Regions from separate parts of the Nocardioides sp. Soil796 genome, predicted to be linked through region 2. Evidence: riboswitches for the same ligand, from Rfam matches in the RefSeq annotation. Region 2 holds a riboswitch; the other holds the start of a gene.
The links. A riboswitch is a leader RNA that binds a small molecule or an ion and turns the genes downstream of it on or off. The one in region 2 is predicted to bind cyclic di-AMP.
Positions count from the first base shown of each region.

Region 1: linked by a shared signal. The riboswitch ahead of ASH02_RS05730 (C40 family peptidase) and the one ahead of ASH02_RS09030 (C40 family peptidase) in region 2 are both predicted to bind cyclic di-AMP.

Region 1 covers NZ_LMSQ01000015.1:36,735-42,125, reverse strand. Annotated here, with positions in the region: gene ASH02_RS05750 (M15 family metallopeptidase) at 1-1,376, shown strand, start outside; gene ASH02_RS05745 (hypothetical protein) at 1,408-1,659, shown strand; gene ASH02_RS05740 (HIT family protein) at 1,656-2,063, shown strand; gene ASH02_RS05735 (SDR family NAD(P)-dependent oxidoreductase) at 2,137-2,898, shown strand; cyclic di-AMP (ydaO/yuaA leader) riboswitch at 3,004-3,173, shown strand; gene ASH02_RS05730 (C40 family peptidase) at 3,177-3,695, shown strand; gene ASH02_RS05725 (DUF3048 domain-containing protein) at 3,799-4,818, shown strand; gene ASH02_RS05720 (TetR/AcrR family transcriptional regulator) at 4,861-5,391, opposite strand, start outside.
Region 2 covers NZ_LMSQ01000017.1:413,119-418,509, reverse strand. Annotated here, with positions in the region: gene ASH02_RS09040 (M48 family metallopeptidase) at 1-862, opposite strand, end outside; gene ASH02_RS09035 (hypothetical protein) at 859-2,046, opposite strand; gene ASH02_RS09030 (C40 family peptidase) at 2,103-3,098, opposite strand; cyclic di-AMP (ydaO/yuaA leader) riboswitch at 3,110-3,286, opposite strand; gene ASH02_RS09025 (hypothetical protein) at 3,493-3,699, opposite strand; gene ASH02_RS09020 (NYN domain-containing protein) at 3,845-5,149, opposite strand; gene ASH02_RS09015 (hypothetical protein) at 5,153-5,391, opposite strand, start outside.

The DNA.
Region 1 (5,391 bases), on a different contig from region 2:
TCGCCAGAATCGTCGTCCTGCTCGGGATGGTCGTCGGACTGTTCTCGCTGCCGGCCATGGCCTCCGCGGACGAGGCCGCCCTGGTCGCCACCACGACCACCCTCGCCGGGCCGGCCCGTTACGAGGGCCAGACCGTCGCGCTCGACGTGGCGGTCAAGGCCACCGGCGGCGCTCCGGTCGAGACCGGAGCGGTCACCGTCGATCGCCGGATCGGCGGGGTGTGGCAGCCGGTCGCGAACGCCGTGACAGGTGCCGACGGCCACGTCACCGTGCCGGCGACGATGAGCCGCACCGTCGCCGACAACGTCTTCCGGGCCCGCTACGCCGGTGACGCGACGTACGCCGCCTCCGCCTCGGCTGCCCGCACCATCACGTTGCTGCGCCGGGACAGCCGGATGGGCTTCTCCGCTCCGTTGCGGGTGGTGGACGAGACGTACGCCGCCTTCAAGGTGCTGTGGCGCACGCCCGGCGGCGTACCGATCCGCGGTTCGGTCCGCATCCAGCAGAAGGTCGGCACCCGCTGGGTGGCCCGCAAGACCGTCATCACCAACGCCGAAGGCAGGGGCGCCTGGAACTTCAAGGTCCGCACCGACAGCGCCTGGCGCGCGGTCGGGATCACCCGTTCGTGGGTGAAGGGTGCGATCAGCGGCACCCGCAAGGTCGACAACCGGCCGCCCGGCGTCCCGTTCACGATGCCCGCCGGCGCGCCGTACCCCCGGATCAAGCTCCCGGCCCAGCCACGGGCCACCCGCGCGGGCGCCGCGGTCACGATCAGCACCATCCCCGACGCCGTGTGGCGCCAGATGGTCGGCGTCACGTGGCACTCCGGCTGCCCGGTCGGGCGGTCCAGCCTGCGGCTGATCCGCGTCAACTACTGGGCGTACGACGGCTACCGCCGGCGCGGCGAGATCGTCGTGAACGCGCGCGTGGCCGGCAACGTCGGGGCGGCGTTCAAGGAGATGTACGACGGAAAGCACCCGATCCGGGCGATGTACCGCGTGGACCGGTTCGGCTGGAGTGACGCCGTGCGTGGCGGCGACGACCACAAGTCCATGGCGGCCGGCAACACCTCGGCGTTCAACTGCCGCAGCGTGGTCAACAACCCGGGGGTGCGCTCCCCGCACTCCTACGGCACCGCCGTCGACGTCAACACCTGGGAAAACCCCTACCGTTCGCGCACCGGGCTGGTGCCGAACTCGTGGTGGCAGTACCACCCGCACCCGCGGGTCTCGTGGCGCAGCTCGACCCACCCCGTCGTCCAGCTCATGCGCCGCCACAACCTGCGCTGGACCTACGGCAATGACGACACCCAGCACTTCGACGCCTACTCCTCGTCGGGCCGGATTGCTCCGCGTTGTGTGGGCGAATGTCACTGATTTGAGGCTTTTGTGGCACTAGATTCCTGCCATGATCGCGTTCCTGCTTGCTGGGCTCATCCTCGGAGTGCTCGCCCGCACGTTGGCCGGTGGCATCCGTGACCCCCAGGTCATGCTGACCGTTCCGGTGGGTGTCGCGGGTGCCGTCGTCGGCGGAGTCGGCGCCAACGTCCTGCGGGGCGAGGACTGGAACCACCTCGACGTGTGGGGCTTCGTCGCCGCCTGCGTGGTGGCGCTGATCGTCCTCGGCCTGCTCGAGGGCGGCGTGGGCCGCAGGCGGTGAGCTGCGTCTTCTGCGCGATCGTGGCGGGGGAGACCCCTGCCGAGGTCGTGCTCGAGACCAGCGACCTGCTCGCCTTCCTCGACCAGCGGCCGGTGTTCAAGGGCCACATGCTGCTGGTGCCGAAGGAGCACGTCGTGACCCTGCCCGACCTGCCGGCCCGGTTGCGCGCCCCGTTCCTCGAGGCCGGACAGCGGCTGGCCACCGCGGTCGTCGAAGGACTCGGTGCCCAGGGCAGTTTCGTCGCGATCAACAACGTGGTCTCGCAGTCCGTGCCGCACCTGCACCTCCACGTCGTACCCCGCACCAAGGGTGACGGCCTGCGCGGCTTCTTCTGGCCGCGCACGAAGTACGCCGACGACGAGCCGGGGGAGTACGCCGAGAGGCTGCGCGAGGCCCTGTCCTAAGGTGGTCCCGGCAACCTCGACCGCCAGTTCCGGCCGGTCGGGCATCACGCATTGACTAGTCACAGGAGTGGGCATGGGTCGGTTTGACGGACGGGTGGCAGTGGTCACCGGGGCCGCACGCGGCATCGGATTCGCCACCGCGAAGCGGTTCGCCGCAGAGGGCGCCGCGGTCGCCATCATCGACCTCGACGAGGCCGCCGCGAGCGAGGCGGCCGGCAAGCTCGGCGAGGGCGTGAAGTCCGTCGGCATCGGTGCCGACGTCAGCAACGCCGAGTCCGTCGAGGCAGCGGTCGAGCGGGTCGTCACCGAGCTCGGCGGCATCCACATCCTGGTCAACAATGCCGGCATCACCCGTGACAACCTGCTGTTCAAGATGACCGAGCAGGACTGGGACCTGGTCATGGGCGTCCACCTCAAGGGTGCGTTCCTGATGACCAAGGCCGCGCAGAAGCACTTCGTGGAGCAGAAGTACGGCAAGATCGTGAACCTCTCGAGCGTCTCCGCGCTCGGCAACAGGGGCCAGGCGAACTACTCGGCGGCCAAGATGGGCGTGCAGGGCTTCACCCGCACCTTGGGCATCGAGCTCGGCCCGTTCGGCATCAACGCCAACGCCATCGCCCCCGGCTTCATCGCCACCGAGATGACCGACGCCACCGCCGCGCGGGTCAAGATGAGCGTCGAGGACTTCCGGGCCGCCGCTGCCGAGCAGAACCCGGTGCGCCGGGTCGGGTTCCCCGAGGACATCGCCGCCGCGGCCGCGTTCCTGGCCAGCGACGAGGCGTCGTACATCACCGGCCAGACGCTGTACGTCGACGGCGGCGCCAAACTGGGCTGACTTGGGGGTTTGTCACATTTCGGGGACTTCCGGGGGCGGTGGCGCTTACCCTCAAGGCGCACAACTTCACACACCGCTCCCGGACAACGCCGAGTCCTGCCCCGTTCAGGGAGCGTCCCGTGACCCGGAAACAGGGGCAGGAGTGGGGGACCCACAGGTTCCACGCGAGGTCGGTCGAGAGGCCGTCCCGCTCGGGGTGAAGTCATCATGCGATGGCAGGACACTTTCCAGTCCCAACCCGACAGCTCACCTCACAGGCGTGGGAAAGGAAACCCTCCATGCCTGCCCTCTTCAGCGTGCGCAGACCGCGCACGACCGCCCGACTGCGCGCACTCCTGGTGCTGCCGCTGATGACCCTGTCGATGCTGGTGGCCGGCACCATGGCCGACGCTCCGAGCGCCGAGGCAGCGTCACTGACCCGCGCCGAGCGCGTGCAGATCGGCTACAACGTCGCCACCAACCAGATCGGCGACCCCTACCGCTACGGCGCCGCCGGGCCAGGGGCGTTCGACTGCTCCGGGCTGCTCTACTACAGCTACCGCAAGGCCGGCTTCGCGGGCATGCCGCGTACGTCGAGCGCGCAGTACGCCTTCGTCCGCCACATCGCCAAGCGGTACCTGCGCCGCGGCGACTTCGTGTTCTTCCACGACGGTGGCCGGGTCTACCATGCTGCGGTCTTCGTGGGGCGCAAGGACGGCAAGGTCATCATCCTGAGCGCACCGCGAAGCGGCACCCGGGTCCGTCGCGAGCTCGCGTGGACCACCTCGTTCTACGCCGGCACCCTGCGTGGCCGGTGATCAGGGACACCTGAGTTCCACGAGGGCGCGCCTCCCCGGAATCCGGGAGCCGCGCCCTCACACTTTGAAACTGAATCAATGTTGTAGACGATCGGAGAATTTCGTGCGCCGTGTCCACCCCTCCCTGACTACCGGCCTTGCTGCCGCCCTGGCGCTGAGCCTCACGCTCACCGCCTGCGGAGGAGATGACAAGGACGACAAGGACGCCAAGGATCCGAAGGGCACCGCCAATGCCGAGGTCCTCGAGAGCACCTGGCCGCTCACCGGCGAGAAGGTCTCGGGTGACGCGTCCTCGAGCAAGAAGCACCCGGTCTACGTCGTCAAGATCGACAACACCGGCAGCAGTGCGCCCCAGATCGGGCTCGGTTCGGCCGACATGGTCGTGGAGGAGCTGGTCGAGGGCGGCAGCACGCGCCTGGCGTCGTTCTTCTACTCCAAGGTCCCCGACAACGTCGGCCCGGTGCGCTCGATGCGTGCCTCCGACATCGGCATCGTGTCGCCGGTCGACGGCGAGATGGTGACCAGCGGTGCGGCCGGTGTCACCATCAGCCGGATCACCCAGGCGGGCATCAAGTTCCACCAGGAGGGTGCCACCGGTTTCTACCGCGACTCCGGGCGCTCCGCGCCGTACAACCTGTTCGTCGACCTGGCCAAGCTCGCCAAGGAAGGGTCGAAGGGCGAGGAGAAGCGGCCCGACGACTACCTGCCGTGGGGCGAGGAGAAGGACCTGCCCAAGGGTCAGCCCGCCACGTCGGTCGCCGCGTCGTTCTCCGCCGGCCACACCACGAACTGGGCGTTCGAGGGCGGCAAGTACCACAACCAGAACACCAACGCCGCCGACGGTGACGAGTTCCTGGCCGACACCGTGCTCGTGCTCAAGGTGCAGGTCGGCGACGCCGGCTACACCGACCCGGCAGGCAACTTCGTGCCCGAGACCAAGTTCCACGGCAAGGGCGAGGCGGTCGTGTTCCACAAGGGCAAGGCCGTGCGCGGCACGTGGAGCAAGAACAAGGCCGAGAGCGCGCTGACCCTGAAGACGAAGGCGGGCGACCTGAAGATTCCCGCCGGTCACGTCTGGATCGAGCTGGTCCCGACCGATGGTGGCAACGTCACCTTCAAGTAGGCACAGCCTTTCGGCGCCCTGGTCGAGCGGCCCCTTCGGGGGTCACTCCGCCAGGGCGCTGCTGCTTCCGGTGACCGGGTCGACGAACTCGACGCCCTGGTCGACCAGGGAGCGCAGGCCCATCAGCATGAACCCGATCGCGGCCTCGACCCGGGCACTGGCCTCCTCGGGGTCCTCGGCGGCCGCGACGCCTTCGCCGGCGCTGCTCAGGGCGCCGAAGAAGATGCGGCTGAAGGTGTCGATCATCGGCTGCTCGAGGTCCCAGGGGCCTGCCGAGAGCACGTTGTTGACCACGTCGAGCACGATCGCGAACGACGAGCGCTCCTCCTGCTCGCGGAAGCGCTCGTAGCCCAGGATGGCGGGTCCCTCCTGGATCACCACCCGGCGGTACGTCGGGTCCTGGACCACCGAGAGGAACGCGCGCAGGCCCTCCGCGGCCTTCTCCCACGGGTCCTTCACGCCCTTGACCGCCTTGGAGATGCTGGCCGCGGCCTCCGCCTCGATGCGCTCGAAGACCGCCTCGAAGACCGCCTGCTTTCCGCTGTAGTGGTGGTAGAGCGCGCCCTTGGTGAC
Region 2 (5,391 bases):
TGGCGTGGGCGAGCTCGTGGGCCACCACCGAGAGCACCTGCTCGTCGGGCTGGTGGTCGACCAGGTTGTCGTAGACCACCACGCGCCGGGTGCCGCCGAAGCCGGAGACATAGGCGTTCAGGGTCGTCGTACGACGCGAGGCGTCGGCGACCAGCACGTCGTCGACCGCGACACCCTCCTGGTCGGCCAGGGCCAGGATCTCCTGGCGCATGGGCCCGTCGGGCATCGACGAGAAGTCGTTGAACACAGGCTCGACCACCACGGGGTAGAGGAACGAACCGCCCAGGAGGAGGACGACGTAGATGCCGGCCACGACGGCGGGCCACCAGGTGCGCCAGCGCCGGACGCAGCCGAAGAGCACGAGCAGGGCGATCGAGGTGAACACGATCGCGAGGCCGAGCCCCTTGACCTGGTCGAGCGCCCAGCCGCCCAGCCCCTGCGTGGTGAGCCCGTAGTCCACACGGTGGTCGCGCAGGGCCACCGCGAAGGGCAGCGTCGCCAGCCGTCCGATGACGAGCACGGCAGCGGTGAGCCCGACGACCGTGACCGGCCACGGCCAGGACCGACGGCCCAGGAGCCGGGTGCCGAGCCGGGTGAAGCCGAGCACGCACGAGACCACGAGCGAGACGGCGAGCGACGACCAGCTCAGGATGCGCGACAGGCGCGCGAACTCCTCACCGCGCTCCAGCTGTGCCCTCGTGAGCACGTCGGTGGCCGGAACGGGATCGGGAGCGCCTCCCGGGACCGGCTGCCACGGCACGAGCACGGCCGCGACCAGCACGAAGAGCAACGCTCCGCCCACGGTCAGCACCCACAGTTGCCGACGGGTCACGAGGCTGGTCCGCTGCTCCCCCGCGATCACCGTGCCAGTCTCTCGAGCTCCCTGCGCCACCGTTGCACCAGTTCCTTCTCGCCGAATCCGTAGACCTGCTGGAGTGCAGCACCCACCGGTGCGCCGTCCGACACCTCGTCGTACAGCCTCAGCAGGTCCTGCTCGGAACCAGTCTGCGCCAGCAGCCGACAGGCCAGCCACGCGGCCTCGTACGACGCTCCGAGGTGGGTGGTGTGCGTGTCGAACTCGTTGCCCGCCGGCAGGTGCCGGGGTGCCCCGTCCCGGCGTACCTGCGCCAGGACCTGGCCCGCGGTGACTGACAGGGGCAGGGTGACGTCGCGCAGCGCCACGTAGTCGGCGAAGCCCTCGAGCAGCCACAGCGGCGTGTTCGACGCGGTCGCGGCGCCCGTGGCCACGTGCACGAGCTCGTGGGTGGTGACCACCTGGGCGCCGTTGCGTCGTAGCCCCGAGAAGACCTCCGGGTTCACGAAGACGTGCACCGGCGCCGACGGAGAGAGCGACCCGTCCACCGTGGTGGTCACCGCGGCGATCTCGGCGTACTCCCCCGGGTCGGCGGCCAGCACCTCGTCGAGTTGCTCGTCGGACTCCGGCACCACCATCACGAGCTTCTGTCGCCACGGCGGGAGGACCTTCCCGACCGCCCGCACCGCCACCCGGGCCTGCCGCGCGAACCGGTTGACGGGCTGGTCCCCCGCTGCCATCACGAGCGCCTGCGGAGTGCGGCTGACGTTGAGCGCGGTGGCAAGCCACAGGGGCGTACGGCGACCGCCGCCACCGACGTCGACAAGCACCGCGTGATCGCCCTCGCGCGCGAAGACGAACGTGACCTCGGCGTGGGCCTCACGCGGGTCGTAGCCGGCGAACCGCCAGGTGGTGTCCACCGCGGCGGCCCACTGTCCGTCCGGGAGTGTGGCGGTGAGAGCGGCATCCTCGTCGACGTAGCGGGCGGTGAAGCCGGCGACCCGGAGCTCCTCGGCGTTGTCGACCGCGGTCTCGGCCAGCTCGCCGGCGTCAGGGTGGAGTCGCGCCCTGTCACGCGCGCCGACCGCCGTCTGCAGGTCCGCCAGCGCCGCGGCGGCGAGGTCCTGGCGGGCCGACGGTGAGTCCAGGACCCGCGGCGTCTCGGCGTCGTCGTCCTGGCGGAGCCAGAAGACGAGCACGCCCACCACGAGGGCAAGCGAAAGGCCGGCCACCCACCAGAGTGGGCGACCGGCCTTCGATGCTGAGCTGTCGTTCAGGGTGGTGCCGATCAGCCCGGGCGGACTGCGCCGGAGTACGGCATGGAGAAGACGCCGGCGGTGGTGACGCCGCTGCCCGGGTTGGCCGCGTGCACGATCATGCCGTTGCCGATGTACATGCCGACGTGGCTGACCGGGCTGTAGTAGAACACCAGGTCGCCGGGCTGCAGGTCGCCCGAGGAGACGCTGGTGCCGGAGCCCATCTGGGCGCTCGAGGAGTGCGGCAGGCCGACGCCGGCCTGCGCCCACGCCATCATGGTCAGGCCGGAGCAGTCGAACGCGCTCGGGCCGGCTGCGCCGTAGACGTAGGCGTCGCCGACCTGGGCCATCGCGTAGTTCACGGCAGCGGCGGCACGGCCGGAGGCCGGCACGTTGGCGGGCAGACGCGTGGTGCCGCGGCTGGCCTCGGTGTCGAGCCGGGCCCGCTCCTCCTCCTCGAGCTTGCCGAGCAGCTCCTTGGCCTCGGCGAGCTTGGCGTCGGCCTCGTCCTTGTTCTCCTCGAGGTCGGCCTGGGCGTCGGCGAGCTCGTCGGCGCGCTCCTGGGTCGCCTCGCGGCGGATCTCCAGGGAGTCGGTCTCACGGGTGTAGTCCGCGACCGTGTCGGCCTGCACGTCGTTGTAGCTCGAGACCGTGTTGAGGTCGGAGAGGAACGCGTCGGGGCTGTTGGAGAGCACCAACTGGCCGGTCGTCGAGATGTCCTGGCCTTCGTACTGCGCGGCCACGGCGTCGCTGACCGTGCTGGTCATCGAGTCGACCTTGGCCTGCTGCTTCTTCTCGTCGGCCTTCAGGGCGGCGAGGTCGGCCTCGAGGTCGTCGAGCTTGAGCTTTGCGTCGTTGGAGCGCTCGGAGGCCTGCTCTGCCTGGTGGTAGAGCTTGTCGACGCGGGCCTTGACATCGTCGATGTCAGGCTCGGCGTTGCCCGGCGCTGCGGGGATGGCGGTGATGCCGATGACTGCAATGGCGCTGCTGGCCAGGCCAGCAAGAATGCGCTTCCGTCCGTGGTGCATGTAGCGGACGTACTCCCTCTTTGTCGACGCCTACCGGGTGAGCTGACGGGTTCGGGCACAAAGAAGCCCTACACACGCTCCACGGATCGCTCCGCCTTGCGTGTGATTCACCCCAGGGATACGTGGGTCCCCGGTTTCTCCGCCTCGGACTTCCCCGTCCTCGGCATCGAATTCGGCGTGGCACCCGAGCCGGTCCTGTTTGACCAACTGGTACGGGCACCTGAAGCAGCAAGATTAGACGTGGTTGCACTCCGCGGCAAACCCTCGGAGCGGATGTCGCGGGGTGTTTCATGCCACGGCGGCGCGCCGTGACGTGTCATGCGTCACACCAGCCCCACGCGAGGCAGCGTGGGAGCTGTCGGCTCGGCCGGGGCAGGCCGGGCGGGAGGCGGGCTCAGGCGGACTCGACCTCAGGACCGGCCAGCGGCGTCACCATGCGCAGCGGCGGCACCAGGCCCGAGTCGGCGAGTACGTCGAGGGCCCGCTGCTCGTCGTCGTCGAACGCCAGCTCGGGCGGCGGCCCGAGCAGCACGGTCACCACACAGTCGTGGCAGGCCAGGCCGCGGACTTCGCAGCTGTCACAGTCGATTCGCAAGGTCATGGGTGTCCTCGTCTCTCATCGGTCCGGGAGGGGAAGTTCCCGGCTGTGACGCACTCTGGCAGGGACCACCGACAACGGTCCGGGACCGCCGGACCACACACCGGGCAGCGGGCCGGTCGGCCCGACCGCGGGGCGGTCTCGGGGCTCAGCGGGCGAGGAGGGCCACGAGCGCCGACGAGGCCATCGGCTTGGCACCGGACCGGCGTACGTCGCCGGCGATCTCCCGGTCGGAGGAGACGACCACCACGACCCGTCCCTGGGGCTCGGCCGCGACGAGGTCGCGGATGACGTCGTCGGCGATGACGCCCTCGGGACTGAAGAGCACCTTGACGCCGCGGGGCGCGTTGACCGGGCCGCGCGAGGACTGCGCTGCCGCGTCGAACACGACGGTGGTGTCGACCCCGGTGCGCGCGATCAACGGCGCGAGCCCGTTGAGGAGGCGGATCCGCTGGGCCTCGAGCGTCGAGTCGGGCCAGGCCGTCTTGCTGACGTTGTAGCCGTCGATGATCAGCCGCGCCCGGGGCATGGCGAGGAACTGTTCGAGAAGCGCCGGGCTGGACGGGCCCAGCGAGCCGGCCGCGCTCGGCGTACGCGTGCCGGCGAGCGCGAGGTCGGCCTCGACGGCGTCCGCCGGAGAGCCGGTGACGGTCGGCAGGGCCAGCTCGCGGCGCAGTCCCTGGCCGGCATCGAGCAAGGTGTCGAGCAGGACCCGGGCACGGAGGGTGGCGGCGTCCTTGTCGGTGCGCACCTCGCGGCGGGCGGCCGACAACGTGGCCTGGAGCTCTTCGACCTGGGCGCGCAGGCGTCGGGACTCGGACTCGGCACTGGCCAGGCCGGCCTCCGCCTTGAGTCGCACCTCCTCGGCCAGCACGATCGCCTTCTCGGCATCGGCGCTGGTCGAGCGTCCGGAGGCCCGGGCCTCCCCCAGCTTGCGACGCAGGGACGCGTTCTCGGTCTTGAGCTCGGCGACCTGGTCCTTGTGCTCGGCCTTGAGCTGCTTGATGCGCCCCTCGGCCTGGTCGACCTTCGTCTGGAGCCGCTCGAGCTGGGCAGTGTCGACGGTGGCCTCACCGGTGACGGTGCGCGCACACGCGTCGGCGTACGAAGCCTCCCACCCCTCCGGACGCAGGAGCCACAGGAACGCCGCCAGCTCCACCGGGTCAGCCGCCTCGGGGGCGACACCGTCGCCGATCGCCTCCGCGAGGTCGGGCTGGGTGGCCGCGACCTGGGTGGAGAGGTGGCCGCGGAAGTCGTCGTCGGTCTCGAGGGCCGCCGCGATCTGGGTGCCGCCGAGCCGGGCCCGGCGGTTGGGGGCGAAGGACGCGACCTTGCGCAGGGAGGCCGGCAGCTCGCTCACCTTCGGCAGGGCGTCGGCGGCGAGGGAGAGCACGCGGGCGCGCACCGGCTCGGGCATCTGCCCGCCGGTCCGCTCCGCTGCGTCCGTCGCCATGGGTCAGTCCTTGGCCGGGTCCTCGGACACGGCCGCCTCGTTGCGGTCGATCAGCTCGATCGCGTCGTCGCGACCGCACCAGCGGCAGGACACCGACTCGACGGTCTCGGCCTTCACCTCGGTGCTCTCGACGACCGGCTCCCCGGACAGGTCGAAGTGCCAGTACTCCGCCGTACGGCGGGTGCGGGTCACGTCGAAGCGCGTCAGGTTGCCGCACCCACCACACCGCCAACGGTTGGTCG